2 regions of the Amycolatopsis sp. NPDC059235 genome follow, and region 1 is predicted to be linked to the other one. Evidence: riboswitches for the same ligand, from Rfam matches in the RefSeq annotation. Region 1 holds a riboswitch; the other holds the start of a gene.
The links. A riboswitch is a leader RNA that binds a small molecule or an ion and turns the genes downstream of it on or off. The one in region 1 is predicted to bind cobalamin.

Region 1 (15,188 bases):
CGGCGTCGAGGAGATCGTCCCTGGGGCTCGCACGCTGCTGGTAGTCGCGTCCGCGGGTGCCCTGGAAGCTGCGCGTTCCTTGCTGGCTTCGGCCGATCTGGACCATCCGCCCGCCGGGGATGCCCGCGAAGTTGTTTTGGACGTGCGCTACTCCGGCGAAGATCTCTCGCTGGTCGCTGAAGACGCGGGGCTCAGCGTGGGCGAGGTCGTCGCCCTCCACACCGGCGCGGTCTACACGGTCGCGTTCACTGGTTTCGCGCCCGGTTTCGGTTATCTCGCCGGGCTTCCCGCTCAGTTGCGGCAGCCACGGCTGGCCTCTCCGCGGACCCGGGTCCCCGCTGGCTCGGTGGCCATCGCTGACGAGTACTCCGGCGTCTACCCGAGAGAATCTCCTGGCGGCTGGCGCCTGATCGGACACACCGAGGCGACGCTTTTCGACCCTTCCGCCGAGCGGCCGGCGTTGTTCACGCCCGGCCTCCGCGTGCGGTTCCGGAGCGTCTGATGCGCGCGTTGGAGATCGTCTCGACCGGATCGCTGGCTCTGGTGCAAGACCTCGGCCGGCCCGGTTACGCACATCTGGGCGTCCCACCGTCGGGTGCTCTTGACGTCGCCGCGCTACGGCTCGGCAACCGGCTGGTCGGCAATGCCGAGGACGCCGCCGGGATCGAAACCGTGCTGGGCGGACTGGCTGTCCGGGCTGTGGTTTCGTGCACTGCCGCGGTGACCGGACCGCCGGTCGCGGTGTCCGTGGACGGCCGGGAAACCGGCTCGCACCTGCCGATTTCGCTGCGGCCAGGCCAAAAACTGACGATCGGCCGACCAGCCACCGGGCTGCGCTGCTACCTGACGGTGTCCGGCGGCATCGCCGTGCCGCCGGTGCTGGGAAGCCGGTCGACTGATGTCCTTTCTGGACTCGGCCCCTCGCCGTTAGAAGCTGGTACGAAAGTCCCCCTCGGTCCGGTCACCGGTGTTCCTTCTGGTGCCGACGTGGTCGTCGCCGCGCCCGTGCCGTCGCAGCTGACAGTGCCCGTCCTGCTCGGCCCGCGCGACGATTGGTTCGCCGAGCCCGCGAGCTCGCTCAACACACAGTGGACAGTCACCGCGGAATCCAACCGAGTGGGGGTCCGCCTTGCCGGGCAGCCGCTACGTCGAGTGTCCAATTCGGAGTTACCCAGCGAAGGCGTGCTCACCGGCGCGATTCAGGTCCCGCCGAACGGATCGCCGCTGGTGTTCCTCGCCGATCACCCGACCACGGGCGGTTATCCGGTGGTCGCGGTCGTGAGACGGGAGTCACTCGGAGCACTCGCTCAAGCACGCCCCGGAACCTTGGTGCGGTTCCACGCGTCCTTCTGAGCGTGGAACGGGTAACGATCACCGGCGGCGCGGGTTTCCTGGAGCTGAACACCGGAGGACGGGCGGAGCTGCCGCAGTCGCTGCGCATCGCGCTCGCGACCGGTCAGGTACGCCTGCCGCTGACGGAAACCCTGCGCGAACTGCTGGCGCTGCTCGTCGACGGCCAATACCGGGTCAGCGGCCCGCAACGCTTCGAGGCGGCGAGCCTGGTCCCGGCGAGCGACTGGCCGGACGACGACGATGCCCGCGTCACGTACTACCGCACGGCAATCCGCTCCGGACACCGTCCGGTGGCGGTGGTTTTGTCCGGTACGCGGCCGTTGCTGGTGGACGGGCACCACAAGATCAGCGCGTACCGGGCAGAGGGGATCACGCCGTCGGTGGTGCTGATTTCGGAGGTCGTGGGTGACTGAGAAGTTCGTCGGCGACCTGAACACCGTCGTGCGGGTCGGCAATACGGTTCGGCCCCGCGGTTCGTCAGCGCCGACGACGACACCGAGGCGCTGGAGTTCCTGCCCGGCGCGGTCAGCAACTATCCGCTGACCGCGGCCGCCCGCACTGATTTCCGCCGCGAAGCGCCGTACAACTGCGTGCTGCGCGGCGAAGAAATCGTGGGCCTCATCGACTTCGACACCGCGCATCCCGGTCCGCGCGCACGACCTCGGCTACGCCTTCTACCGCCTCGCGCGAAACTGGTCTGCGACAGCTACGGATTCACCGACCCGCGAGCAGTGATCGACTCGGCCGCTGACCGCCTTCGCGACATCGCCCACATCGAAGCGAACGCCGCTCAGTACTCGCTCTCGTAAGCCGCCACCAGCTCCTCGTGCAGGGCCGTCGAATCCGGCAGCTCCGTCCCGTTCAGCGTGTGCACCCGGGTCACCTTCCGCACCGACGACGTAAGAAAAACGCCGTCACCGTGCAGCAAGTCGTCCACCGACAGCGGCTCCACCTTCACCGACCAACCGGCCTTCTCCGCGCCGCGGAACAACGCGTACTGCGTCGTTCCTGGCAGGATGCCAACAGTGGACGGCGGGGTGTAGAGCGTCCGTTCCTTCGCCAGGACGACCGTCGACGTCGGTCCTTCGAGGACCGAATCGTCGGTAGCGGTGAAGATCACATCCTGGGCTCCGCGACGGGCCGCCTCGCGCAGCGCGGCCATGTTCATCGCGTAGGAAACCGTTTTCGCGCCGAGCAAAAGCCACGGGGCGCGTTCGGCGAGTTCGGGGCCGAAACCGCGCTCCAGGGTCACCACGGAGACGCCTTCGGTGCGCGCCCGCAGCACCTTTTCGTCGACCTCCAGGCCCATCGCGAACGCCGTCGGCTTGCCTTCCGGATCACCGTCGACACCCCGCGTGTACACGAGTTTCAGGGCGATTTCCGGTCCGCCCTGCCACGCGTCGACGACTGCCTGCGCGGCTCGGGCGAAGCCGTCCAGGTCCGGTGCCGGCAGGTCCAGCATCGCCGCGGAACGGGCGAGCCGGTCGAGGTGCGGACGCATTTCCCGCGGCTTTTTCACTGCCACGAGGATCGTTTCGAACACCCCGTCTCCGCGCAGCAGGCCGAGGTCGTCCACCCGGAGGTGGGCGGCTTCGGGGTCGGCCAGTGAACCGTCGAGGAAGGCGAGAACGCGCATCCCCACAAGGTACTCACTTACCCTTAGGGCTATGCCGTACAGCTCGCCGCTGCTCGAAATCCCCCGCGCGGTCGCCGCGCCCGAGGGCCATCCGGAAGCCGGAGTTCCGTGGCACTGGGGCGATCCGTTCGCCGAGCAGCGCACCGCCGCCCGAGGAGTGGTCGTGATCGACCGCTCGCACCGAGAAATCCTCGCCGTCACCGGCGAGGAACGCTTGTCCTGGCTGCATTTGGTGATCTCGCAACACGTCACCGAACTCGCCGGAAACACGGGCACCGAAGCGCTCGTCCTCGACAGCCAGGGCCACGTCGACACCCATTTCGTGCTCGCGCACACCGGCGACACGGTGTACCTCGACAGCGACCCCGGCCCGCTCGTCACGAGCGCGTTGCCCAAGGGCGGCAAGCAAACCCTGCGCGAGTACCTCGAAGCGATGAAATTCTGGTCCAAGGTCGAGATTCGCGACGCGACGGAAGAACTGGCCGTTCTTTCGGTGCTCGGCCCGGAGACCGACAGCGTGCTCGGCGTCGAGCTCGGCGCCGAGCCGTACTCGGTGGCCGCGCTGCCCGAGGGCGGTTTCGCCCGGCGGATGCCGTGGCCGACGCGAGCGGGCGCGGATCTCGTGGTGCCGCGCGCTCAGCTCACTCAATGGTGGCAACGGCTCACCGACGCCGGCGCGCGTCCGGCCGGCTCGTGGACCTTCGACGCGCTGCGCGTGGAATCACGGCATCCGCGGCTCGGCGTCGACACCGACGAACGGACGATCCCGCACGAGGTCGGCTGGATCGGCTCGGCCGCGCATGTCGCGAAGGGCTGTTACCGCGGCCAAGAGACTGTCTCGAAGGTGCACAACGTCGGCCGCCCGCCGCGGTATCTCGCGCTGCTGCACCTCGACGGTTCGCCGGAGATCACGCCGGAGACCGGCGACCCGGTGAAGCTCGGCGAGCGCGTGGTCGGCCGGATCGGCACGGTCGCGCAGCACCACGAACTCGGGCCGATCGCGCTGGCGCTGGTCAAGCGCTCGGTGCCGGGCGGGGCGGAACTGCTGGCGGGCGACGAGGACCGAGTGGTCCAGGCCACTGTCGATCCGGACTCGGTGCCGGGCGAGCACGCGGCGCCCGGACGGGAAGCAGCGCAGAGACTGCGGGGCTGAAGTGAACTCGACGGTAGCGTCGTCGCGGAATGTGGAGCAGGATGTGCCCGTGATCGAAGTGCGTCCCGGCGGGCGGCGACGGATCGACCGCGTCCTCGGCCCGGGATATCTCACCGGATTAGGCGACTTGCCGCTCCCGGTGCTGCGCGAGCGGCGCGACGAGGCCGCGCAGGAAGAGACAGACCTGTCCTACCTGCGCCGGCTCCTGCACGCCCGCATCGACATCGTGCGCGCGGAACAGGAGCGCCGTTCGTCCGGCGGGGAAGCCAGCATCGTCGACCGGCTCGCGTCGATCCTCGCCGACAACGCGCTCGGCCCCGCCGCCGGTTCGGGCCGCCACCAGCAGCTCGAACCGTCCCGCGCGGGCGAGCACCGCAGGCACGCTGAGGCACTGATCGGCGACACCGGGCTCACCGACGTCGGCTCGCTCACCGACGACAAGCTCGCCGCCGCGCTGGACACGTACGCGGCCGAGGAAGCGTCTGTGTCCTCCTTTCGCCGCCAGGTCCAAGGCGTGATGGACACGCTCAACGCCGAGATCGCCGCGCGCTACAGCAGCGGAGCGGCCACTGTGGACCAGCTGCTGGACAGCGAACTGGGGCGCGTCGAGGAATGACCGGCCAGCCGATTCTCGTCGAGGTCGTCCGGAACGGGTTCGTCGAGAGCGTCCACCACGGATGCCTCGTCGTGACCGCGCCGGACGGCTCCGTCCAGTTCTCCGCGGGCGATGTGACCAGCCCGTTCTTCCCCCGGTCGGCGAACAAGCCGCTGCAGGGCGTCGGGATGCTCCGCGCCGGGCTCGGTTACGACGGCGCGGACCTGGCGCTGGGCTGCGCCTCGCATTCCGGCGAAACCGGACATCTCGAGCGCGTCGCCGCGATGCTGTCCGCGGCCGGGCTCGATCCCTCGGCGCTGGCCTGCCCGGCCGAGCTGCCGATCGGCGAGGACGCCCGGCGCGCGGCCGACGAGCCGCGGAAGATCACGATGAACTGCTCCGGCAAGCACGCGGCGATGCTCGCCACCTGCGTCGCGAACGGCTGGGACATCGAGGACTACCAGAGGCCAGGCCACCAACTACAGGTCCAGCTCGCGAAGACGGTCGAGGAGCTGACCGGCGAATCCATCGCCGCGGTCGGGGTCGACGGCTGCAGCGCGCCGCTGTTCGCGTTCTCGCCGACCGGCCTCGCCCGGTCGTTCGGCCGCCTTGTTCAGGCCGAGCCGGGCACCGACGAACGCCGGGTGGCCGACGCGATGCGCGGGCACCCGTGGCTGGTCGCGGGCACCGGCCGCGAAGACACCCGGCTGATGCAGGCCGTGCCCGGGCTGCTGTCGAAGAGCGGCGCGGAGGGCGTCCTGGCGTTCACGCTCGGCGACGGCACCGCGTGCGCGATCAAGATCGCGGACGGCAGCAAGCGAGCCTTGGCTCCGCTGGCCATGGCCGTCCTCGCTCGGCTCGGCATCGAGGCGCCGGAAGAACTGGCCGACCTGGTCCATCCGCCGGTGCTCGGCGGTGGTCAACCGGTAGGCGAGCTGCGGGTCAGTTGGAGTGCTCCTTAGCCGCGAGGTCGCCCCAGAACTCGCGCAGCTGCGAAAACAGCTCGGCCAGCTCCTCGACGTTCCCGGTGCGCAGCGCGTCGAGGATGTCGTGGACCTCCTCCGCGGTGGAGTCGGCGTCCAGCAGCGAATCGGCGAATAGCTGCACGAGACCGCCGTAATCCAGCTCGACGACCGAGTCCGCGTCGAAGCTCTCCAGCCACTGGCGGGTCTGCGAGAGCACCCGGCCGGGGCCGGAGTCGCCGAAGGTCGTCTCGATCAGCTCGCCCGCTTCGGACGCCCGCCGCAGCGCCTCGGACATCGGGGTGCGCCAGGACGCCTCCCGCGTCGGGTCGCCCGGGCCGCTGCCGAGCACGAGCTTGCGCTCGTCCGGGTCGACCAGTGAAAACCACGGCAGCGGGACGGTCCAGGTGGTGGTGAGGGTGTGCGCGGCGGTGGCGGTGAGGTCGGTCATCGCGGCCTTGGTCTGGGCGCGGGCGCGATCCGCGGTGACGCCGCCGGAGTCGAGGACCGCGATCCGCAACGCCGGCTCGGCGTCGGCGAGGAAGGTGCTCAACGCGGCGGCCGAGCGGGCGCGCACTTCGAGCGGGCACGCGAACGGGCCTTCGGCCGAGTGGCCGGCGGGGACGTCGGCCGGATCCAGCACGAGCACGTCGTTGACGAGACTCGGCGAGGGGCGTCCGTCGCGCAGCTGCGCGGGCAGCAAACGCACCGGCGCGGCCGCCTGTGACTTGAGCCACATCCACTGTTCGCGTTCGCCGATCCCGACCCGGCTGAGCCCGCCCGCGGAAACGGCCTCGACCAGCTGTTGCGCGGGGGGATCGCCCAGCGCGCGCAGAGGTTCGTACACCCGCAGATAGGCCACGAAGGGTCGGAGCACCCGAGCATCGTGGCACGCCGACCAGGGCCGATCGGCATCGACGTGCCGGTAACCGGCGTCCGGCGGACACTGTCGCGACGAGCACACCGTGCCACGTCGCATCCAACCCCCGGGACACGGTACGGTGTCAGCAGGAAAGAACTGTCGAGACGATGCGGGGCCGCCGATTCCCCCGGCCGCCCCGCCCCTGTGCGAGGGGGTCGAGCCATGGGGCGCGGCCGGGCTAAGGCCAAGCAGACGAAGGTGGCGCGCGAGCTCAAGTACAGCTCCCACGACACCGATTTCGATGCTTTGCAGCGCGAGCTGTCGAGTAGTTCCTCGGACAACCACGAGGACGACAAGCGGTACGAGGACCCGTACGACGACGGGTACGACGAGTACCGCCGTTGACGCAGGCACACGACACGCGAGGGCGGAATCGGACTGAGGTCCGAGACGCCCTCGTGCGTTGTGTGCTGCCCGTTTTCTTGCTGTCGGCGAGGTGACGAAGGAGTTGGACGGGTGAGCGACATCGCACGAGTAGGTGTGGTCGGAGCAGGGCTGATGGGCTCCGGCATCGCCGAGGTGCACGCCAGGTCCGGGTTGGACGTGCTGGTCACCGAGGTGAACCAGCCCGCTCTCGACGCGGGCAAGGCGCGCATCGAGAAGTCGCTGCAACGCGGCGTCCGCAACGGCAAGCTGGCCGCCGAGGACGCCGAAGCGGCGCTCGGGCGGCTTCGCTTCACCACGGACATCGCCGAGTTCGCCGACCGCGATCTCGTCGTCGAGGCCATCCTGGAACAGGAGCAGGCCAAGGTCGACGTGTTCCGGCAGCTGGACAAAATCGTCGAGCGCGAGGACGCGGTGTTCGCGTCCAACACCTCGTCGATCCCGATCATGAAGCTCGGCATGGCCACCGGCCGTCCGCAGCAGGTCGTCGGCATCCACTTCTTCAACCCGGTGCCGGTGCTGCCGCTGGTCGAGCTGGTCCCGTCGCTGCTGACCAGCGAGGAGACCGCCCGCCGGGCCGAGGAGCACGCCACCGGCGCGCTGGGCAAGACGGTGATCCGGTCGCAGGACCGGGCCGGGTTCATCGTGAACTCACTGCTGGTGCCGTACCTGCTGTCGGCGATCCGGATGATCGAATCGGGCTTCGCCTCGGCCGAGGACATCGACCGCGGCATGGAGCTGGGCACGGCGCATCCGATGGGTCCGCTGCGGCTGTCCGACCTGATCGGCCTCGACACCATCAAGGCGATCGCGGACTCGATGTACGCGGAGTTCAAAGAGCCGCTGTACTCGTCGCCGCCGCTGCTGCTGCGCATGGTCGACGCCGGGCTGCTCGGCAAGAAGACCGGCCGCGGGTTCTACTCCTACTCCTGACTTTAGTTGCGGGCCTGATCCACTTTTCCCCGCTGTGCTGGGCCGGGCGGGTCGCTTGACTGTGCGGCATGACTTCGACGTTCGTCTTCGCCGCCGGTGCCAACGGCGTGTCCGCCGCCCCGCCGGAACTCGTGCTGCGCGGGTATCGCGGGGTGGGGGTGCCGCAGCCGGAGCAGCAGTTTCGGCTGTCGTACCAGGCTCCGCAGGCTCTCGGCGCGTTCGCCACGGAACCGTCGGCGCTGGCCGGCGTGACCGTGGCCGACCAGGTCGCGACCACTGTGGACGTCGTCCGCCGCGCCGCCACGCTGGGTCCGGTCGTGCTGGTCGGGTCGAGCATCGGCGGCGCGCTGGTCACGCTCGTCGCCGAAGAGGTCCCGGATCTGGTGTCGGCGCTGGTCTACGACGCCGCGTTCTGCTGTGTCGATCTGCCGACGCCGGAGGAGTACTTGGCGACGCCCGAAGCCGCGTCGTCGCAGGTCGGGGCGATGCTCGGGTTCATCGCGGCCGATCCGGCGGTGATCGGTGCGATGCGGTTCAACTGGCGGTCTTCGTCGGCGGAGGCGTTGACGGCGGCGAAGGCGGCTCTTTGCGCGGACGCCACCGACGGCGAGTTCTACGCCTTGCTCAACGCGATGGCCCCGGACGACATCATCGGCCGCAGCTCGACCGATTCGCGCGGCACGCCGGAGCGGTGGGGGCGCGTCCCGCGCTTCTACGTCCGGCATCTCCAAGACCGCCTGGTGCCGCTCGCCCTGCAGGACCGGATGATCGCCGAGGCCGACGCACGCACGCCCGGCACGCAGTTCGAGGTGCACGACATCGACACGTCGCACTTCCCGAACGCGGCCGGCATGGCTCAGTTCGTCGAGGTGCTGGACAAGGTCGGCCAGTCGCTCAGCTGAACGCGGCTCGTCGTGCGGCCCGGCGCAGCACCGTCAGGATCGCCGGGCCCAGCACGAGGATCGCGACCAGATTCGTGAGCGCGCGGCCGGTGTCCCAGCCCAAAGTGGACGTCAGCACGGTGAAGACCAGGAACCGGTGCAGGTTTTCGCCGAGCGGGCCGCCCGGGACGAAGTCCAGCGCGGTGTGGCTCGCCAGGAACGGCCAGGTGAAGAGGCTCATCGCGAGGCCGTAGAAGTAGGCGGCAACCACGCCGTAGACCGCCAGCATCGCGATCTCCCACCGGCCCTTCACCCGGCGCGGCAGCAGCCCGGCACCCAGGCCGACCAGCGACGACGCCAGCATCTGGAACGGCAGCCACGGCCCGACCCCGCCGGTGAGCAGCGCGGACGCGAACAGCGACGTCGAGCCGAGGACGAACCCGAAGCCTGGCCCGAAGACCCGCCCGGCCAGCACGAGCAGGAAGAACACCAGCTCGATCCCGCCGGTGCCAGCGCCCAGCGGACGCAGCGCGGCGTTCACCGCGGACAGCACGCCGAGCAGCGCGAGCGCCTTCGCGTCGAGTCCGCCGCTGGACAGCTCGGCCAGCACGATCAGGATCAGCACCGGGAGTGTCACGAGAAAAACGAACGGCGCGTCGGTCACGTGTGCGGAGGTCCCGACGGTGCTGCGGGCGAGCAACGGCCAGCAGAACATCGCCAGGCCGACCACGACGGCGGCCGTCAGCACCAGCGCCGTGCGGTGCCGGATGCGGACGGCGGGGCCAAGGAAATCGGTCACGCCAACGCCTTCGCCACCGCGTCCACGGTCAGCCACGGCTCCGGCGCGAGGATCTTCGCCACCTGCGGCGCGAAGGCGGGCGAGGCCACAACGACGTCCGCGGTCGGGCCGTCGGCGACCACTTCGCCCTCGGCCAGGACCACGACGCGGTGCGCGGCGGAGGCGACGAACTCGACATCGTGGGTGGCCAGCAGCACCGCGTGCCCCTCGGCGGCCAGGTCGGCGAGGATGGTCGCGAAGTGCCGTTTCGCCGGGTAGTCGAGGCCGCGGGTCGGCTCGTCCAGCAGCACGACCGGCGGGGCGGCGGCGAGTTGCACGGCGAGGACCAAGGCGAGTCGCTGGCCTTCGGACAGGTCTCGCGGGTTGGTGTCGTCTTCGATGCCGGGCACGAGGCGGTCGAGCAGCTTCCGCGCGGTGCCTGGTGTGACGTCCGATTCGACGTCGGCCTGTCGGCATTCCGCGCCGACTGAGTCGAGATACAGCAGGTCAGACGGGGTCTGCGGAACCAGGCCGACGCGGGTGCGGGCAGCGCGCGAGCGGAGCGTCTTCGGGTCCGCGCCTTCGACGTCGACCGTGCCGTCGGATCGGGGTCCGCTGCCCTGCAACGCCCACAGCAGCGAAGATTTGCCCGAGCCGTTCCGGCCCATCAGCGCGACAACCTCGCCGCGATCCAGCCGCAGGTCAACGCCGCGCACCGCGTTCACGCCGCCGTACCGAACCCGCACACCTCTCGCGGTGAGGACCGCTTCGCCAGAGCTTTGTGCCGCCTGAGCCGGCAGACGCTCGGCGAGGCGTTCCCTGAGCGGACTGGCGAGCCGTCGGGCGTCGCGGACCGAGAGGGGCAGCGGCGACCAGCCCGCGAGTCGTCCCAGCTCCACGATGGGCGGCGCGACATCGGTCTCGGCGAAAACCTCCGCCGGCGGACCGGACACCACGGTGCCGTCGCCGGGCAGGTAGAGCAGGCGGTCGGCGTACTGCGCGACGCGTTCCATCCGGTGCTCGGCGACGACAACCGTCGTGCCCAAGTCGTGCACCAGCCGCGTGATCGCGGCCAGCACCTCCTCGGCCGCGGTCGGGTCGAGCGCCGATGTCGGTTCGTCCAGCACCAGCACGCTCGGATGCGCCGTGAGCACCGCGCCGATCGCGACGCGTTGCTGCTGCCCGCCGGAGAGCGTCCGAAGTGGACGGTCGCGGAGTTCGGCGATGCCCAGCAGGTCAAGGGTTTCCTCGACGCGTTTGCGCATCACGTCCGGCGCGACAGCGAGCTGCTCCATCGCGTAAGCCAGTTCTTCCTCGACGGTGTCGGTGACGAATCCGGCCAGCGGATCCTGCCCGACCACGCCGACCACCGACGCCAGTTCGCGCGGCGGATGCGTCGCGGTGTCGAGCCCGGCGACCGCGACGCGTCCAGCCAGCTTGCCGCCGGTGAAATGCGGGACGAGACCGTTGATCGCCCCGAGAAATGTCGACTTGCCGACACCGGTACGCCCGGCGACCAGGCAGAGCTCGCCTTCCTCGATCACGAGGTCGACGTCCCGGAGCACCGGCCGGTCCGCCCCGTCGTAGGTGACGCTGACGTGCGAGAACTCGATCATCGGGCGACCTCCGACACCAGCGCCGGACGCGGCGCGAACCAAGCGGGCAGCACACTGATCAGCACCGCGACGGTCGGCAGCAGCGGCAGCTCCGGCCAGGTCAGCGGGCTGGCCGGGGTGGTGAGCGACACCGGGTCGGCAATCAGCACGAGCACCGCGGTCGTGACGCCGCACAGCGCGACCAGCGTCTCCGGCAGCCGCCACGGATCGGGCCGGTAGGTCGTTCGCCGGATCTGCCGTCCGCCCAGCACGAATCCGGCGGTGGCGAGCACCAGACCGGCGATGAGCATCGGCACGCCGAGCCACGAAGCGGACCCGTCGAGCACGCCGTAAACCCCCACCGCGACGCCGACCAGCCCGGCCAGCACGCAGGTCGCGATCAGGATCCGGACGCGTGGCGAGAGATACGCGCGCCGTCCGTAGCCGCGGGAATCCATCGCCGACGCGAGCTGCAGCGATCGGTCCATGGCGTCGGCGAGCACGGGCACGAAAATCCCCTTCACGAACCGAAGGCCGCGCGTCTTGCCGGAACGCAGCCGACGCGCGCGGCGCACCCGTTGCACGCTCTCGACCAATTGCGGCGCGACGGACAACGCGACCGTGACCGCGGTACCAACCTCATACAGCGCGCCGGGTACGGCTTTGAGCAGGCGTTTCGGGTTCGCCAGCGCGTTCGCGGCCCCGATGCAGAGCACGATCGTGGCCAGCCGGAGCCCGTCGTACAGCCCGCCGAGCAGCTCCTCGGCCGAAGTAGGGCCGAGGAGCTGAATGCCGGCGGCGACGCTCGGCAGCGGGATGGTCGGCAGCGTGAACAGGATGTGGCCGCCGTCCTCGCCGCCGATCAGGATCCGGAACAGCACGCGCGACGCCAGGATCACCCCGGCGATCCAGGCGTACATCCGGAACGCCAGCGCCCACGGCGCGTCGCCGCGGCGGAGCACCACGACGAACCCGGCGACCGCGATCACGAGCGCGAGCAGAACCGGGTTCGTGGTCCGGCTCGCGGCGACGGCGAGCGCGAGCGCCCACACCCACCACGCGCCGGGATGGAGCGCCCGCGGACTACTCCGCGGCACGCCTGCGACGCACCGCGACGACCGTCCCGGCCACCGCGAGCAGCACGACGACCACGATGCCGATCACCAGGCCCCACGGGAATCCACTGTCCGAAGTGGACGCCGGGGCTTGGGCAGGCGCGGCGGCCTTGCGCACCGGCTCGGTGCGCGGCGGCGGATACTCGGTGTAGGACTTGCCGATCGCGAAGGACCAGCCCTCGAACGCCCCGGCCGGCGGCTTCCAGCTCTGTGCGCCGACCTGCGCCGACTCCCATTTGCCGCCGTTGGTGGCGGTCCAGAAGCTCCACGACGCCTTCTCCGGCGGCATCCCGGTGCAGGCTTGGTCAGCGGGCTTGCCCTCGATCTTGCACATCACGGCCAGGCCGTATTTGCCCGCGCCGGCGAGTTCGAAACCCGCGTTCTGCAGGGCGGTGACGCCGTTTTCCTGCTTGCCGGGCGCGCACCGGATGAGGGTTTCCCCGCCCAGCCCCTGGAAATCGACGATTACCGTGACGCCGTTGTCGTCCTGGCAATAGCCGTCGGCGCCCTTGCCGGGCGTGGTCGCGGAGGCGGAGGACGCCCCGCCTAAACCGGTGGCGACGAGAAGAGCGCAGCCGGCGAGGACTCGCCCCCAGTGCCGCGCGTGCACGAATCGCATGTCAGATGTACCTCGCATCGATCGGACCACGACGGGCGATCCGGCTCGCGGTCCCTCGAGGGGCCGCTCACGGTTGCGGGCCAGCGCCGGATTCTCACCGGCTTCCCCCGTTCGTGGCGAAGAACTTGTCGACGTTAACGCACCGCAGGCCCCGCTGGAAGCGACCGCGGCCACACCTACACTTCCGGGCGTGGGACAGGACCAGCTGCGCGTCGGCCTCGTAGGAACCGGACCGTGGGCCACCACGGTGCACGCTCCCGGGCTCGCGGATCATCCAGGGACCGTGCTCAGTGCCGTGTGGAGCCGTCGGCCGGAGGCCGCCGCCGCGCTCGCGCAGGCCTACGACGCCGTGCCGACCAGCGATCTGGACGAGCTGTTCGAGCAGGTCGACGCGCTCGCGTTCGCCGTACCGCCGACCGTGCAGGCCGAGCTGGCGACCCGGGCCGCGGAGGCGGGCAAGCACCTGATCCTCGAGAAGCCGATCGCCCCCGACCTCGCCTCGGCGCAGCGTCTCGCCGACGCCGTGACGTCCGCTGGCGTCGCGTCGCTGGTGATGCTGACGCTGCGGTTCGCTCAGCAGACGCGCGATTGGCTGGACGGCGTCACCGCTGCTGGCGGTTGGCGAGGCGGCAGCGTGCGGTGGCTGTCCGGCGCATTGCTCGCCGGGAAGTACGCGACCTCGGCCTGGCGGCAGGATCCGGCTGCCGGCGCGCTCGCCGACATCGGCCCGCACGCGTTCGACCTGCTCGACGCCGCCCTCGGCCCGATCACCGACGTCCTCGCCGCGCACCGCGGTCCCGAGGACCTGTGGCAACTGCTGCTCGAACACGAAGGCGGCATCACGAGCACCGCGACGCTCAGCCTGCGCCTGCCGGTGCAGCCGACGGTGGTCGAGTACTCGGTCTTCGGCGAGCACGGCTTCCGCACCCTCGGCCGCACCGGCACGGCGAACGACGCGTACACCGCGCTGCTGGACGATTTCGCCGCGATGGTGTCGTGCGGAACGACCACGCATCCCTGCGATGTCCGGCGGGGCGTGCACCTGGCTCGGATCGTGGACCAGGCGCGCGCCGCTCTTCGCTGAGCCCGTTTATTCGCTTGCCCGGCCTGAGACGATGAACGGGAAGTTCGTTTCGGACGAAGGAATGCCTATGTGCTCCGCCACGGCCCACTCCGGCCGCGTGGCCTGAGCTGTTCGGCCTGCGCGCCGGTCGTGGGGTTCGCCCTGCCCGGTTCTTGTGCTGCATTCCTTCTTTCTCGAAAGGCTTCCACCAGAGATGTCCGCCCTTCAGGCCTACGTCCGCGCGACCGCACCGATCGGCCGCGACACCGAGCGCATCGGCCCGTTCCTGGCGACTTTCGCCGAGGACAGCTCGCATCCGATGGAGAACTACGCCATCCCCGATGACAGCGCCGCACCCACGCCCGCTGAGATCGCTCTGTTGATTTCCGCTTACCAGCAACGAAATCTCCTGCCGCGGCTGGAGTTCTTCACCGACGCCGCTCCCGACGTCGAGAAATCCCTTGTCACCGCAGGCTTCACGCTGGAACGACGCGTGCCGGTGATGACCTGCACTGCCGAAGACCGCGTCGATTGCGGCGCACCGGAGCACGTTCAGCTTCGGGAACCGTTGTCCGACAACGAATTCCGCCGCCTGCGGTCCGTGCAGAATGTCGCCTTCGGCGAGTCTCCGGAGGTGTCGGATGCTGATGTCGAACGCAACCGCAACTACCTGACCGTCCTGGCCGAACACGGCGAAACCATTGTGGGCGGCGGAATCGCGCTGGACATCGTCTCCGGTGCAACAGAAATCGTCGGCATCGCGGTGGCGGCCGAGTACCGCGGCCAAGGCATCGCGGCGGCAATCACCGCGTACCTAACGCGCCTCGCCCACGAACGCGGCGCACGGACGGCTTTCCTCACACCAGGCGATGTCGGCATCGGGACCGTGTACCGCCGCGCGGGCTACCAAGTCGCCGGTGAGTGCGTGCACCTGTCGCTGACCTAATCGTCGTACCGGCCGCCGCGACCACGCTTCACATCACTGCGGCGCTTCTTCGCCGCCAAACGGCGTTCCTTCGAGCCTCGCGAAGGCTTGGTCGGACGCCGTTTGGCAGGCGGCGGCGCGGAAGCCTTCGTCAACACGTCGGCCAACCGCTCCCGGGCCGCGTCGCGGTTCATCAGCTGGGAGCGGTACTCGCTGGCCGCGATGGTCAGCACGCCGTCGACCAGACGCGTGCCCAAACGGGCCGTGATGCGTT
Region 2 (15,188 bases), on a different contig from region 1:
TCGCTCCAGAACGAGACCGCGCGCTCCATGTCCTCGACTCCCAGCACCACCGTGCCCACCTTCAGCATGACCCGAGCATGCCCCGGTCATGGACGCCCAACCGTTATTGACACATTGAAAACAACGCTCCGGCGCCCTACCGTCCTCCCATGGACTCCTACGCGGAGATCGCCTGCGAGGTCGCCGGCAAGGTCGCGACCGTCCTGCTCGACCGGCCCGCGGCCCGCAACGGCTACACGACCCGGACGGCCGACGAACTCGCCGACGCCCTCGACCGCGCCGACCGGGACGAGGACATCCGCGCCGTCGTGCTCGGAACCACCGGCAAGGATTTCTCCGTCGGGGCCGATCTTTCGTCCGGCGGATTCGACTTCGGCGACCGTCCGCCGGACGACTGGCAGGAACCCGCCGGCCGGGTGTCGAAGCGGATCTTCACCATGAACAAGCCGGTGCTGGCCGCGTTGCGCGGGGCGTCGGTCGGCGCGGGAATCACCATCACGCTGTCCTGCGACTACCGCTTCGCCTCGACCGATTCCAAGTTCGGCTTCGTCTTCACCCGCCGCGGGATCTACCCTGAGGGCGCGTCGGCGTGGTTCCTCCCCCGCCTCGTCGGGATGGGCGCGGCCGTCGACTGGATGGTCAGCGGACGGCTCTTCGGACCCGACGAAGCACTCCAAGCCGGTCTCGTCCACCAGATCCACGACCCCGAAGACGTCCTGAGCCAAGCCCAAGCAAAGGCCCGGGAAATCGCCGAGACCACCGCACCTGTCGCGGTCGCCGTCACCCGGCAACTGCTCTACCGGATGGCCTCGGCCCCGTCGCCGTTCGACGTCCACCAGGTGGACTCGAAGCTCATTTCCGAGCTGGGCTCGAACCCCGACGCCGTCGAAGGCATCGCCTCGTTCTTCCAGAAACGCCCGCCCGAGTTCCCGTTGCGCGTGGACCGAGATCTGCCGCCGTACCTGCCGTGGACCGGAGAATGACCGAGTATCCGCCCGAACCGTGGCACCTCGCCGCCGACGCCCGCATCTCGATCTGGCGCGTGCCGGTCGACGAACTGCCCGCATTGCCCACCGGCGCCGAGCCGCTGCTCCTCAACAACCAGGCCGCCGTCTTCACTGCCTGGATCGACTACCTCCCGTCCGGTCAGCTGAGCTACCACGAGCTCCTCTCCTGCGTCGCCGTCCGCGGCCGCGGGCTCGCCGCCTCGATCACCGACATCTGGGTCGACAGCGAGATCTCGCGCGCGGGCGGACGCGAACTGTGGGGGATCCCGAAGGACCTCGCGGCCTTCACCTTCACCGGGGGACGCACCTTCACCGCCGCGACCTCCGACGACTGGATCGCCACCGCCGCCTTCACCCCGCGCGTCGGGCTCCCGATCACACTCCCGGTACGCTTCGAGATCGCTCAAGCCCGAAACGGCAGCCCGCTGCGTAGCCCGGTCGAGTGGCGCGCGAAACCCCGCGCGGCGGCCGCGGACTGGTCGGTCAACCCGGCCGGGCCACTGGGCTACCTGGCCGGGAAACGGCCCGTGGCCAGTGCGGCACTGGGCGCCACGAAGCTTCGCTTCGGATCTTGCCCTCGGTGATCGGATAACCCGCCAGGGTGAGACTGACACGCCATACCTTGGGGCGCGTGCGAGCCTGAACCCCAAGATGTAGTCTCTGGGAACCGGCAGCCCCCAGCGACGGGGAGACCGCTTGACGAGGGCGGCCGGGCTGTTTCGACGAAACCGCAGCGCATGGCCTTGACCGGCTGTGTGCCGCTCGAACGCGCCCATTTCGAGGAACTGTTGGAGACACGCATGTCAGTGGAAACCGGTCAGCGGCCGCCGTCGGCGGCGGAGGGGGCCCCGAGCGCGGTCCGCGTCATCCGGCGGGACGGAAGCGTCTCGCCCTTCGACGCGGGCAAGATCTCGGTGGCGCTGACCAAGGCCTTCCTCGCGGTCGAGGGCGGCGACGCCGCCGCGTCCTCCCGCGTGCACCACGTGGTCGCGGAGCTGACCGGGCAGGTCGAGGCGGCGCTGCTGCGCCACACCGGCCCGGAGACCGCACTGCACATCGAGCAGATCCAGGACCAGGTCGAACTCGCCCTGATGCGCGGAGAGCACCACAAGGTCGCCCGCGCCTACGTCCTCTACCGCGACGAGCGCTCGAAGGCCCGCGAGGCCGCCGCGCCGGCGTCGGCCGAGGTCGCGCTGAGCGTCAAGGGCGCCGACGGAACGCTGCGCCCGCTCGACTGGGCGCGCGTTTCGCACGTCGTCGGCGAGGCTGTCGCCGGGCTCGAGGACGTGTCCGCCGAGCCGGTGCTGGCCGAGGCCAAGCGCAACCTTTACGACGGCATCACCGCCGACGAACTCGCGCTCGCGCAGATCATGGCCGCGCGCGTGCTGGTCGAGCAGGAGCCGAACTACTCGTTCGTGTCCGCCCGGCTGCTGCTGGACAAGCTGCGCGGCGAAGCGCTGAGCTACCTCGCGCAGAAGCCGCGGCAGGCCAGCCAGGACGAGATGACGAGCGAATACCCGGCGTACTTCCGCGCCTACCTGCGCCGCGCGGTCGAGCTGGAGCTGGTCGACGGCGAGCTGCTGGGCTTCGACCTGGACAAGATCACCGCCGCCATTCACGCCGAGCGCGACCTCGACTTCGGCTTCCTCGGCCTGCAGACGCTGTACGACCGGTACTTCCAGCACCACAACGGCGTGCGGTTCGAGCTGCCGCAGGCGTTCTTCATGCGCGTCGCGATGGGCCTGGCGATCCGCGAGGACGACCGCGAAGCCCGCGCGATCGAGTTCTACGAACTGCTGTCGACGTTCCACTTCATGGCGTCCACCCCGACGCTGTTCAACAGCGGCACCAACCGCGCACAGCTGTCGTCCTGCTTCCTGACCACTGTGGACGACGACCTGGACTCGATTTTCCAGGCGTACAAGAACAACGCGCTGCTGGCCAAGTACTCGGGCGGCCTCGGCAACGACTGGACCCCGGTCCGCGGCCTCGGCGCGCACATCAAGGGCACCAACGGCCAGTCGCAGGGCGTCGTGCCGTTCCTGAAGATCGCCAACGACACCGCGGTCGCGGTCAACCAGGGCGGCAAGCGCAAGGGCGCGGCCTGCGCGTACCTGGAGACCTGGCACGTCGACATCGAGGAATTCCTCGACCTGCGCAAGAACACCGGCGACGACCGGCGCCGCACGCACGACATGAACACCGCCAACTGGGTCCCGGACGAGTTCCTGCGCCGCGTCGAGGCGAACGCCGAGTGGACGCTGTTCTCGCCGAACGAGACGCCGGACCTGCACGACCTGTACGGCAACGCGTTCGCGCAGCGCTACCGCGAGTACGAGGCGGCCGCTGCGCGCGGCGAGATCAAGGTGTTCCGCAAGGTCCGCGCGGTCGAGCTGTGGCGGCGCATGCTGACCATGCTGTTCGAGACCGGCCACCCGTGGATCACCTTCAAGGACCCGTGCAACCTGCGTTCGCCGCAGCAGCACGTCGGCGTCGTGCACTCGTCCAACCTGTGCACCGAGATCACGCTGAACACGAACACCGAAGAGGTCGCGGTCTGCAACCTCGGCTCGGTGAACCTGCTCAAGCACGTCACCCCCTCCGGTTTGGACACTGAGCGGCTCGAGAAGACCGTGCGCACCGCGGTGCGCATGCTCGACAACGTGATCGACATCAACTTCTACACGATCCCGGAGGCGCGCCGTTCCAACCTGCGCCACCGTCCGGTCGGCCTGGGCATCATGGGCTTCCAGGACGCGCTGTTCGAGCTGGGCGTGCCGTTCGCGTCCGCCGACGCGGTGAAGTTCGCCGACACTTCGATGGAGCACCTCTCCTACTACGCGATCTCGGCTTCGACCGATCTCGCGCAGGAGCGCGGCCAGTACCAGACGTTCGAGGGTTCCTTGTGGAGCAAGGGAATCCTGCCGATCGACTCGATGCAGCTGCTCATCGACGCGCGTCAGGGCGACGGCCTCGACGTCGACACCTCGACGACGCTGGACTGGGCCCCGCTGCGCGAGCGCGTCAAGACCGTCGGCATGCGCAACTCCAACGTGATGGCGATCGCGCCGACCGCGACGATCTCCAACATCTCCGGCGTCGGCCAGTCGATCGAGCCGCTGTTCCAGAACCTGTACGTCAAGTCGAACATGTCCGGCGACTTCACCGTCGTCAACCCGCACCTGGTCAAGAGCCTCAAGGCGCGCGGCCTGTGGGACGAGGTCATGGTCAGCGACCTGAAGTACTTCGACGGCAGCCTCGGCCAGATCGACCGGGTCCCGGACGACCTGAAGGCGCTGTACGCGACCGCTTTCGAGATCGAGTCGAAGTGGATCGTGGACGCCGGTTCGGTGCGCCAGAAGTGGATCGACCAGGCCCAGTCCCTGAACCTGTACATCGCGGCGCCGAGCGGGCGCAAGCTCGACGAGCTGTACCGCTACGCCTGGCACAAGGGCCTCAAGACCACGTACTACCTGCGGGCGCAGTCCGCGACGCACGTGGAGAAGAGCACCCTGCGCGGCACCGACGGCAAGCTGAACGCCGTCTCCGCCACCCCGGCTCCGGCCGCTCCGGCCGCCGCTGCTCCCGCCGCGGCTCCCGCTGCTCCCGCTCCCGCTGCCGCGCCTTCGCCGTCGCCGTCCGCCGCGGTTCCGGCCGCCTCTCCCTCGCCGTCGCCTGCCGCGGCTGTTCCCGCGGAGCCGAAGGAGATGCCGAAGACCGACGTCGACTTCGTCGCCACCGAGGGCGCTGCCTGCCGGATCGACGACCCCGACTGCGAAGCCTGCCAGTAAGGAATCCCTGAACCATGACGAACGTGGAAACGACGGACGCGACCGGCCTCGGCGAGATCGAGGTCGGCGCGGCCCGGATCAACGTCGACGACAAGCGCATGATCAACGCGCGCGCCGACGTCAACCAGCTGCTGCCGATGAAGTACCGGTGGGCCTGGGACAAGTACCTCGCGGCGTGCAACAACCACTGGATGCCGACCGAGGTCGCGATGCAGGCCGACATCGCGCTGTGGAAGTCGCCGGACGGCCTCACCGAGGACGAGCGGCAGATGCTCAAGCGCAACCTCGGCTTCTTCGCGACGGCGGAATCGTTGGTGGCCAACAACATCGTGCTCGCGGTGTACCGGCAGATCACCAACCCGGAGTGCCGCCAGTACCTGCTGCGCCAGGCCTTCGAGGAGGCCGTGCACACGCACACCTTCCAGTACATCTGCGAAAGCCTCGGCCTGGTCGAGGGCGAGCTGTTCAACATGTACCGCGAGGTCCCGTCCATTTCGGACAAGGACGCGTGGGCGCTGAAGTACACGCAGAACCTGGAAAACCCGGACTTCGAGACCGGCACGCCGGAGGCCGACCAGGCGTTCCTGCGCGACCTGGTGGCGTTCTACGTGATCTTCGAGGGCATGTGGTTCTACACCGGTTTCGCGCAGATCCTGTCGCTGGGCCGGCGGAACAAGATGGTCGGCATCGCCGAGCAGTACCAGTACATCCTGCGCGACGAGTCGATCCACCTGAACTTCGGCATCGACTGCATCAACCAGATCAAGATCGAGAACCCGCACCTGTGGACCGAGGAATTCCAGGCCGAGATCCGCGGAATGCTGCAGGACGCGTGCGAACTGGAAGTGAAGTACGCCCGCGACACCATGCCGCGCGGCATGCTCGGCCTGTCGGCTGACCTGTGCGAGCAGTACATGCACTTCATCACCGACCGCCGCGCCCAGCAGATCGGCCTGACCCCGATCTACGGCGAGAACGAAAACCCGTTCCCGTGGATGTCGGAGGCGATGGACCTGAAGAAGGAGAAGAACTTCTTCGAGACCCGCGTCATCGAGTACCAGTCCGGCGGGGCCCTCGACTGGGACTGATCCCACCCCGAGGCAACTGCTGAAACTCGGCCGCACCCTGGGCAGCCAGGGTGCGGCCGAGTTCGTTTACCCGGCACCAGACCGGCCGCCGCGGCCAGTCCGCTTCGTCACTTCAGTGCCGACACCACTCCAAACGTCGCAAGGTCGTGCGGCTCCGCCAGGATCGACCAGCCCAGCATGTGCCCGGATTTCGCATCCACCGTGACGGTGAGCACGTTTCCCCTGGGAGCCTTGCTTCCCGGAGGCACCTTGGCGGCGTGCCCGACGAAGTTTCCGGTCATTTGAATCAAATACACCGGATCGTTGGCTTCGGGCTGCGTTCCGTCAATATGCTTGAGCGTGTTGCGGTCGGTTTCTACATACTGAATAGCGGACGGACTGTCCTCGTCATTCGCGGCAGCCAACCTCTTCGCCGTACTCAGCAGGTCGGCGGGAGTAGGCGGCGTGACGTTGCTTTCGGCAGACATCTTCTCCGTCCTGTCCACACAGGGCTTGCGCTTTTCAGCACGCATTCCGGGCGAGACCCGCCGCTCGCACAAGAGCCGAGAACAACTCCGCAGTTTGTCCGCCCTGGCGCACCCGAGGAACCGCCGACCGGGTGACAAGTCAGACTACGAAGACCTCCCGGTACATGACTATTTTCGGGCAGAGACTGAAGAATAATGAGCCCCTGTGGCTATCCAGCGAGCAATAGCGAAGTCTCAACAGACAATGCGCCGAAAACCTGAGCCGCACGCGGTGCCGCTCCCTCCACCAGCAGCTCAGCCTGGCTCGCCAACGCGCTCACCGGGGCCAAGCCGCCAGGCGACGAGCACCTTGACACCCCCTCCCGCACCCCGGGACCTTGCCCAAACCCGCTAAACTTCCCCACGCCACTGGTTCGTCAGAACGCACCCGCGCTCTGACGAGGCAACAGGGAACCCGGTGCGATTCCGGGACTGCCCCGCAGCGGTATGTGGGAACGAAAGCTGTCACCGCGAACGCGGTAAAGCACTGGGCGCCCCGCCCGGGAAGCGACAGCCGGTAGGCACGAGCGACACGCCCACGAGTCCGAATACCTGCCAATGGCACGCACGCCGACGGCGTGCGTGAGTCCGGGCCTCGCGGGACAGGGCGCCGACCGAAGCACGACGTTTCCGCGTGCCCGGGCTCTTCCGGCGAGCACGTGAGGATGCATGCTGTGAACACCATCGGCACCACGATTCTCGGCTACCCGCGAATCGGCCCGGCCAGGGAACTGAAACGGGCACTCGAGGCCTACTGGGCAGGCACCGGCACCGAGGAAGAACTCCAGGCCACCGCCCGACGGCTGCGCGAGCAAACCTGGACCGCCCTGCGCGACCAAGGCCTGGACTCAATCCCCTCCAGCACCTTCTCCCTCTACGACCAGGTACTGGACACCACCGCCCTCTTCGGCGCACTGCCGCAACGCTTCACCCGCCTAGGCCTCTCCCCTCTGGACACCTACTTCGCCGCCGCCCGCGGCGTCCCGGACGCCCCCGCACTGGAAATGACGAAGTGGTTCGACACCAACTACCACTACCTCGTCCCGGAACTGGGCCCGGACTCCCGATTCGCCCTCACCGGCACCGCCCCGGTCGACGAGGTTCGCGAAGCCCGCGCCCTCGGCATCACCCCGCGTCCGGTGCTCGTCGGACCGGTCACCTTTCTCTTGCTGGCCAAGGCGACCCAGCCCGGATTCAGCCCGCTGGAACTGCTGGACGAACTTCTCCCCGCGTACGCCGAATTGCTCGGCAAGCTGGCCGACGAGGGCGTCGAATGGGTCCAGTTGGACGAGCCGGCCTTCGCGGCCGACCGAACGAACCAGGAGTTCAACGCGCTCACCCGCGCCTATCACTGGCTGGCAAAGGAAAAACACCGGCCGAAGCTCTTGGCAGCCGGATACTTCGGCAGCCTCGGCCGAGCACTCGGCATACTGGCGCGCTCCCCCATCGAAGCAGTAGCCGTCGACCTGGTGACCGACGCGTCCTTTGTAGACAAAGTGGCCGCCGAAGACGCGTTACGGGACAAGGAAGTACTCGCCGGAGTAGTGGACGGCCGCAACGTCTGGCGCACCGACCCCGGCGTCGCACTGGCCCGCGCAGCGCGGCTGAAGGCCACCGCAGCTCACGTAAGCATCTCGACGTCGTGCTCGCTGCTGCACGTCCCTTACGACGTCGAAGCGGAGACAGATCTCAACCCACGCCTGAAGAATTGGCTCGCCTTCGCCCGGCAGAAAGTGGACGAGGTCGTCTTGCTCGGCCGAGCCCTCCACGGCGAGGACGTCGACCTCAGTCCAGCGCGGGCCGCCGTCGCCGATCGAGCCAGCGCTGCGGAGCTCAACGACGCCGACGTCCGCGCTCGCGTCGCAGCGCTCCGGCCGGAGGACACCGTCCGCACCCCATACGCAGAACGTGCTGCAGCGCAACAGAAATCACTCAATCTTCCGCCACTGCCGACCACCACCATCGGCTCCTTCCCGCAAACCGGCGAGGTCCGCCGAGCCCGAGCGGCACACCGCGCAGGCAAACTCGACGACACGGCGTACCGGGACGCGATGCGCACCGAGATCGAGCGGGTCGTGCGGCTTCAGGAAAACCTCGGCCTCGACGTCCTGGTACACGGCGAGCCGGAACGCAACGACATGGTCCAGTACTTCGCCGAACAACTGACCGGATTCGCGGCGACAACCCTCGGCTGGGTCCAATCGTACGGATCCCGTTGTGTCCGCCCGCCGATCCTGTTCGGCGACGTCTCCCGTCCGAAGCCGATGACCGTCGAATGGACCCAGTACGCGCAAAGCCGCACCGACCGGCCGGTGAAAGGCATGCTGACCGGCCCCGTCACGATCCTGGCCTGGTCATTCGTCCGCGACGACCAGCCACTGCCCGACACCGCACGCCAAGTCGCCCTGGCAGTCCGGGACGAGGTCGCCGACCTGGAGGCCGCCGGAATCCGCATCGTGCAGGTCGACGAACCAGCATTGCGCGAACTGCTCCCGCTGCACACGGCGGACCGCGAGGCGTACTTCGACTGGGCCGTGCCCGCGTTCCGGCTGGCCACCTCGGGCGTCGCGGAAACCACGCAGATCCACACGCACATGTGCTATTCGGAGTTCGGCGACGTCCTCCCCGCGATCGACGCCCTCGACGCCGACGTCACCAGCATCGAAGCCGCCCGCTCGAAAATGGAGGTGCTCGCCGACCTGAACGAAGCAGGCTTCGCCCGCGCCGTCGGCCCCGGCGTGTACGACATCCACTCACCGCGCGTGCCGGACCAAACCGAACTGACCAGCCTGGTGCGCACGGCACTCGGCGCGGTTCCGGCGGAGCGGCTGTGGATCAACCCGGACTGCGGCCTCAAGACCCGCGGCTACGCCGAAGTCGAACCGGCGCTGCGGCACCTGGTCGGCGCGGCCCGGGAACTGCGCGCCGAACCTCGCTGACCCGCCCCGGTGCCGGGCGGCCTGCCGCGCCGCCCGGCACCGGGCCGAGGATCACCCGAACGGCAGCCCCGCGAGGTATTGTCAGAACGTCAATAACAGGGGACCGTGGACGCGACCGATACCCTTGCCGGGAGGTGGTCGTCATGGCGGACGTGACCGGAAAAGCGGGAATCCCGACGACTGGCGGCGCGCTCGGCCGGGCCGCCCGGGTCGGCCCCGACGCGCTCGGCACCCTCGCCCACGCCGGGAGCGACGGCGTCACGAGGCTGTCGGAAAACCTGCGCGGCCGGATGCCCCCGCTGACCGCGATCCCGTTGCCGCGCAAGGTGGACGAACGCTGGCTCGGCGCGCACTGGCCGGTCCGCGAACTCGCGGCTCCGCCGGCGGGCAGCGGCCTGAAGCCGATCCTCGGCGACGACGGGCCGCCGCTGATCGGCCACACGCTCGACGGGATGCGGTTCGGCCTCGACTTCAGCCTGCGCCGCTTCGAGCAGTTCGGCCCGGTGTCGTGGATGGGCGTGTTCGGCCAGCGGATCGTGACGCTGTCCGGACCCGACGCCACCCAGACCGCGCTCGTGAACAAGGACAAGGCGTTTTCCCAGGAGGGCTGGAAGTTCTTCATCGAGCGGTTCTTCGAGCGCGGGCTCATGCTGCTCGATTTCGGCGAGCACCACCTGCATCGGCGGATCATGCAGGAGGCGTTCACGCGCGACCGGCTCCGCGGTTACGTCGCGCAGATGGGCCCGGCGTTGCGCGAAGGCGTCGCCGCGCTGCCGTCCGGCCGCCCCCAGCTGTACTGGGCGTTCAAACAGCTGACGCTGGACGTCGCGACGCAGGTTTTCATGGGCATGCGCTCCGCCGCCGATGCCGAGCGCATCAACCGCGCGTTCGTGGCCGCTGTGCGCGCCGGTACCGCCGTGGTGCGATATCCGGTGCCTGGCGGTCGCTGGGCCGCGGGTTTGCGCGGCAGGCGGACGCTGGAGCGCTATTTCGGCGAGAACCTGGCGGCGAAGCGCGACGCGGACGGTGAAGACCTGTTCTCCGCGCTCTGCCACGCGGCTTCCGAGGACGGCGACCGGTTCAGCGACGCCGACATCGTCAACCACATGATCTTCCTGATGATGGCCGCGCACGACACGACCACCATCACCGCCAGCGCGATGGCCTACTACCTCGCGAAACACCCGGAATGGCAGGAGCGCGCCCGCGAGGAGTCGCTGCGCCTCGGCGACGACCTGCCGGACCTGGAAGCGCTGGAGAGCCTCGAAACGCTGGATCTCGTGATGAAGGAGGCGCTGCGGCTGCGCGCGCCGGTGCCGTCGCTGGCGCGAAAGACCACAAAGGACACTTCCGTCCTCGGCCACTACCTGCCGGAAGGCACGATGGTCGCGGTCTCGCCGACGCTGAACCACTACTCCCCCGAGCACTGGACCGATCCGCACCGCTTCGACCCCGAGCGGTTCGGCCCGGACCGCCGCGAGGACAAATCGCACCGGTTCGCGTGGATGCCGTTCGGCGGCGGCGCGCACAAGTGCATCGGGCTGCAGTTCGGCGGCCTGGAGGTGAAGGCGCTCATGCACGAGCTGCTGCGGGCGCACCGCTGGTCGGTGCCCGAGGACTACGTCGCCAAGTGGGACTACGTCTCGCTTCCGGTGCCCGCCGACGGGCTGCCTGCCCGGCTGGCCTATCGTTGACGGCCGCCGAGCCGGACAGAAAGGTCGACAGCTGGAGACAAAACCGCAGTACAGGCCACCTTCGTGTACTCAAGGTGACTTGATGTCACCAGTTGTGTAGTGCCCATCACTCGTTCAGCCGGTAGACACCCTGTTTGGTCCGTGATGCCGTGGCATCACTTGCGGCCAACTCGTACCCAGTGTGGGTCTTCGGATCCTCCGCACCGGGCCTGAGCTGGTCTTTGTCCGCGTATGAAGAGGTGGAGAGTGCCGGAGCCTGGTGCCACGCCAGGGTTGGTCGACGTCGCGCGCAAGTACGCGGCGGCGCTGACTGACACCAACGGAGTAACGCTCCCTCCCGCCGAGGTGGAGCGCATCCTGCTCGACTTCGCCGGCGAGGTCGCCGAGCGACCCGAGGACACCGGCGCCACGCGCCGGTTCACCGCGCTCTTCTCCTCCGCGCCGCTCGGCATCGCCCTCACCGACGCGGCCGGAACCGTCGTCGAGGCGAACGCCGCGATGGCCCGGCTGCTCGGCACGTCCGCGATCGAGTTGCGGGACAAGCACATCGCCGATCTCGCCGCCGGGCCGCAGGACGCCGAGCGGCTGCGCGGCGCTTTCGACGGGCTGCCGCTCACCGGCGAAACCCGCCGGACCGTCCGCGGCGTGCATCTCGACCACAGCCGCGACGGCGGGCTCACCACGAACGTCACCATCACGTCGCTGCCCGGCGACCGGCCCGGGACGTACTTCCCGGTGGTGATGGCGGCCGACACCGACGACGTGCACCTGCTCGGCGAACGGCTGCGCCACCAGAACCTGCACGACCCGCTCACCGGACTGCCCAACAGCGCCGCGTTCAACGCCCAGCTGGAGGCCGCGCTCGGCTCGGGCAGCTCCGACGAGATCGCTTTGCTGTACCTGGACATCGACGGCTTCAAGGTGATCAACGACGGCCTCGGCGCCGGCATGGGCGACCTGGTGCTGAAGGCGATCTCGGGGAAGTTGAAGTCGGTGTTCGCCGGCCGGCACGAGGGCTACGTCGCCCGGCTGTCCGGCGACGGCTTCGCGGTGCTGCTGCGCGGCCCGGAGCTGACCGGGCAGAAGACGGTCGTGCTGGCCGACCAGGTGCTGGAGGAACTCAGCGAGCCGGTGTACGTCGACGGGCACGGCATCGGCGTCAGCGCGAGCATCGGGATCGTCGTGCGCCCGGCGAACGAGGGCAGCCACGGCGACCTGCTGCGCGCCGCCGAACTCGCGCTGCACCGCGCCAAAGAGGCGGGCAAGGCGCAGTGGATGCTGTTCGATCCGCAGCTCGACGCGCGAGACCGCAACCGGTACCAGCTCGGCGCGGTGATCGCCGGAGCGCTGGAGAACGGCGAGTTCTCGCTGATCTACCAGCCGACGGTCAAACTCGCGAAGCAGGACGAAATCGCCGCGGTGAACGCCGGGCTGCTCTGGAGCCATCCCGAACGCGGCGAACTCGGCCCTGAGGAGTTCTACCCGCTCGCGCAGACCACCGGCATGACCGTGCCGCTCGGCAAATGGCTGCTGCAGGAATCGCTCGGCGCGACCGCGCGCTGGCGCGAGCAGTACGGCCCGGCGGCGCCGGACGTCTGCATCCGGCTGCCGAAGCGCCTCGCCATCGACCCGGATCTGGTGCTGCTGGTCAAGAACCAGCTCGACCGGCACCGCCTGCCCGCGCGAGCGCTGCGGCTGTGCACCGACCGCGCGTCGATGTTCGACGAGGACGGCGAGGTGCTGGACTCGTTCACCGTGCTCGCCGACCTGGGCGCGCAGCTCGTGCTCACCATCTCCGGATCGTCCGACCTGGAACTGATCCCGCGGTACCGGCTCCCGGTCAAACACGTGATCCTCAGCGGCCCGGTGATCGACGCACTGGCCGGCCCGGACCCGGCGGAGACCGACGTGCGGCACCTGTCGCAGCTGGTCACGCGCGCGAAGGAACTGGGGCTGCGCATCGGCGCGGAGGGCGTGCGGGACGCCGAACACGCGGACCGCCTGCGAGAACAGGGCGTGCTGGCGGCCCGGGGTTCGTTCGTGGCGGAGTCCGCGACGGGCGACGAGGTCGACGAAATGATCGCCCGGCACGCCAGCTGACCCATCCGCCTCCGCGGCGGCTCCGAACTCCGGGCAAGACCCCCTCTGGAAGGACCTCTCCGCGATGCAGCCTGGCGACCTCGCCCCCGATTTCACCCTCCCCGACGACCAGGGCGTCGAGCGCACCCTGTCAGACCTGCTGTCCGACGGCCCGGTCGTGCTGTTCTTCTACCCCGCCGCGATGACGTCCGGCTGCACCGCGGAAAGCTGTCACTTCCGGGACCTGGCCGCGGAATTCGCCGAAGCGGGCGCACAACGCGTCGGGATCAGCCCAGATGCGGTCGGCAAGCAGCGCGAGTTTTCAGCCAAGCACGATTTCGACTACCCGCTGCTGTCCGATGTGGACGGTGCGGTGGCGAAGCAGTTCGGCGTGTGGCGCAAAATCCTGCCCTTGCACACGAAACGGCAGACGTTCGTGATCGCGGAAGACCGGCGGGTGCTGGACGTGATCAAGAGCGAGTTGAACTTCACGGCGCACGCGGATCGGGCGTTGAAGGTGCTTCGGGAGCGCGCGGAGGCATAACCGGCGTGCTGAACCCCGTCGCCAGGAGAATGATTCCGGACGGGAGCAGGTAAACGAAGAACCAGAAGAACCCGATCACGGAGAAAGCGACGAGCGCGGTGCCCGCCGCGAGACAGGAAACGCGGAACTGCCGCGGTCCGATCGCGAAAACCGGCACGGCGGCAGTGAGGGTGAAGAGCCAGTAGACCCCGGCGGTGCCGTCCGTGGCATTCGGCGAGGTGGCGATCACGACGCTCGCCACGACCGCCAGCACCGCTCCGGCGACCGCCCATCCCCGGCGGGGAGCGGAGAGACGGCCGCGGACTGCCGCGGGCCGGGCGGGGAACCGCCGGGTCAGCAATCGGGCCGCGGCCACCAGGATCAGCGCCAGCAGGCTTACCCCGGCCATGATCGCGACGCCGGTGACCGCGGGGCCGGACACCGCGGCCTCCTCGACGAGCAACTGACCGCCCCCGCGCGAAACAGTCGCCGTCGCCGGACGTCCGCTGAGAAGGGAATCGACGTAGACGAAAGTGCGTCCGGCGTAGACCACCCGCTGAGGCGGATTGCGGAATCCGCCGCGGCTTTCCCCCGTCCCCTCCAGTTCCGGTGTCGGCCGATTTCCCACCGAGAAAGTCCACACACCACCGATTTCACCGTCAAGCGGCTCTTGGAAGATCCGATAAGTCACCCCGGGACGCATCTCCAGGGTGACGACCGCTCCGGGAACCGCCGCCGGCTTCGCCGCACGCTCGACGAGCCCGTTTCCGTACGCACGCACCAACGGACCGCACAAAAGCGTCGCCGCGGCCAAACCGAGCGGCAGCAAATACCACCAAGCAGAAACGCGGCGCTTCTCCACAATTCCAGCCTAGCCGCGAATCCCCCGGCGGACGACGGTCACCTCGGCCGTTCGAGCCGCCACACCACATTCACCCCGCTGCAAGCCGACGGAATCCGCCCCTCGGTCTTCTCCTCCCCTACCTGGGAAAAGCCCAGCCGAGCCGGTACCGCGCCGCTGCGGGCGTTCTCCGAATCGTGCTTGATCAACACATGCGCGGCGTCCAGCCGCCAAGCCAGATCCACCAGCAACGCACTCGCCCGCGTCACGAAACCCTTGCCAGTCTGGGTTTTCGCGAGCCAGTACCCGATCTCCCACCCGTCGCCGCGGCGCATCAAGCCGCAGCTGCCCGCGAGTTCGTGATCCGGCGTGCAGATCGCGTAGTTGTATTCCTCGCCGCTCTCCCATTGCGAGGCCACGCGCGTCAGGAACTCGTCTCCCTTGGCCTCGTCGTAGCCGTCGATCGCCCAGGGCATCCACGCGGACAGGTGGTCCAGGGATCCCACGACGGCGGCCACCTGTGCGTCACGATGCTCCGGGCGCCAGCGAACGAGGGTGACCACACCGTCGGTGAGAGTGTCCATGCGAGCCATCCTGACAGCAGAAACGGCGGCAGGCTCGCGAATTTCGCGAAGCTGCCGCCGTTTCACAAGCCCAGTCAGTGCATCACGACGTCCGGCGGCACCTCGGTGTCGTTCTTCAGCGCGTCGAACAGCTGCC

Region 2: linked by a shared signal. The riboswitch ahead of metE (5-methyltetrahydropteroyltriglutamate--homocysteine S-methyltransferase) and the one ahead of ACFXI3_RS11415 (hypothetical protein) in region 1 are both predicted to bind cobalamin.

The regions. Positions count from the first base shown of each region.
Region 1 is NZ_JBHZAG010000012.1:94,782-109,969, forward strand. It holds gene ACFXI3_RS11340 (allophanate hydrolase subunit 1) at 1-502, shown strand, start outside; gene ACFXI3_RS11345 (biotin-dependent carboxyltransferase family protein) at 502-1,353, shown strand; gene ACFXI3_RS11350 (hypothetical protein) at 1,356-1,766, shown strand; gene ACFXI3_RS11355 (hypothetical protein) at 1,965-2,162, shown strand; gene ACFXI3_RS11360 (aminodeoxychorismate lyase) at 2,144-2,989, opposite strand; gene ACFXI3_RS11365 (YgfZ/GcvT domain-containing protein) at 3,021-4,142, shown strand; gene ACFXI3_RS11370 (aerial mycelium formation protein) at 4,192-4,758, shown strand; gene ACFXI3_RS11375 (asparaginase) at 4,755-5,699, shown strand; gene ACFXI3_RS11380 (hypothetical protein) at 5,680-6,576, opposite strand; gene ACFXI3_RS11385 (DUF3073 domain-containing protein) at 6,784-6,966, shown strand; gene ACFXI3_RS11390 (3-hydroxybutyryl-CoA dehydrogenase) at 7,078-7,938, shown strand; gene ACFXI3_RS11395 (alpha/beta fold hydrolase) at 8,007-8,840, shown strand; gene ACFXI3_RS11400 (ECF transporter S component) at 8,833-9,618, opposite strand; gene ACFXI3_RS11405 (ABC transporter ATP-binding protein) at 9,615-11,213, opposite strand; gene ACFXI3_RS11410 (CbiQ family ECF transporter T component) at 11,210-12,289, opposite strand; gene ACFXI3_RS11415 (hypothetical protein) at 12,276-12,926, opposite strand; cobalamin riboswitch at 12,939-13,088, opposite strand; gene ACFXI3_RS11420 (Gfo/Idh/MocA family protein) at 13,117-14,010, shown strand; gene ACFXI3_RS11425 (GNAT family N-acetyltransferase) at 14,204-14,935, shown strand; gene arfB (alternative ribosome rescue aminoacyl-tRNA hydrolase ArfB) at 14,932-15,188, opposite strand, start outside.
Region 2 is NZ_JBHZAG010000048.1:23,001-38,188, reverse strand. It holds gene ACFXI3_RS27505 (VOC family protein) at 1-68, opposite strand, end outside; gene ACFXI3_RS27500 (enoyl-CoA hydratase-related protein) at 150-983, shown strand; gene ACFXI3_RS27495 (acetoacetate decarboxylase family protein) at 980-1,591, shown strand; gene ACFXI3_RS27490 (ribonucleoside-diphosphate reductase subunit alpha) at 1,808-4,798, shown strand; gene ACFXI3_RS27485 (ribonucleotide-diphosphate reductase subunit beta) at 4,813-5,886, shown strand; gene ACFXI3_RS27480 (hypothetical protein) at 5,994-6,353, opposite strand; cobalamin riboswitch at 6,746-6,967, shown strand; gene metE (5-methyltetrahydropteroyltriglutamate--homocysteine S-methyltransferase) at 7,058-9,331, shown strand; gene ACFXI3_RS27470 (cytochrome P450) at 9,622-11,025, shown strand; gene ACFXI3_RS27465 (putative bifunctional diguanylate cyclase/phosphodiesterase) at 11,272-13,125, shown strand; gene ACFXI3_RS27460 (peroxiredoxin) at 13,190-13,648, shown strand; gene ACFXI3_RS27455 (hypothetical protein) at 13,593-14,489, opposite strand; gene ACFXI3_RS27450 (GNAT family N-acetyltransferase) at 14,528-15,052, opposite strand; gene ACFXI3_RS27445 (LCP family protein) at 15,127-15,188, opposite strand, start outside.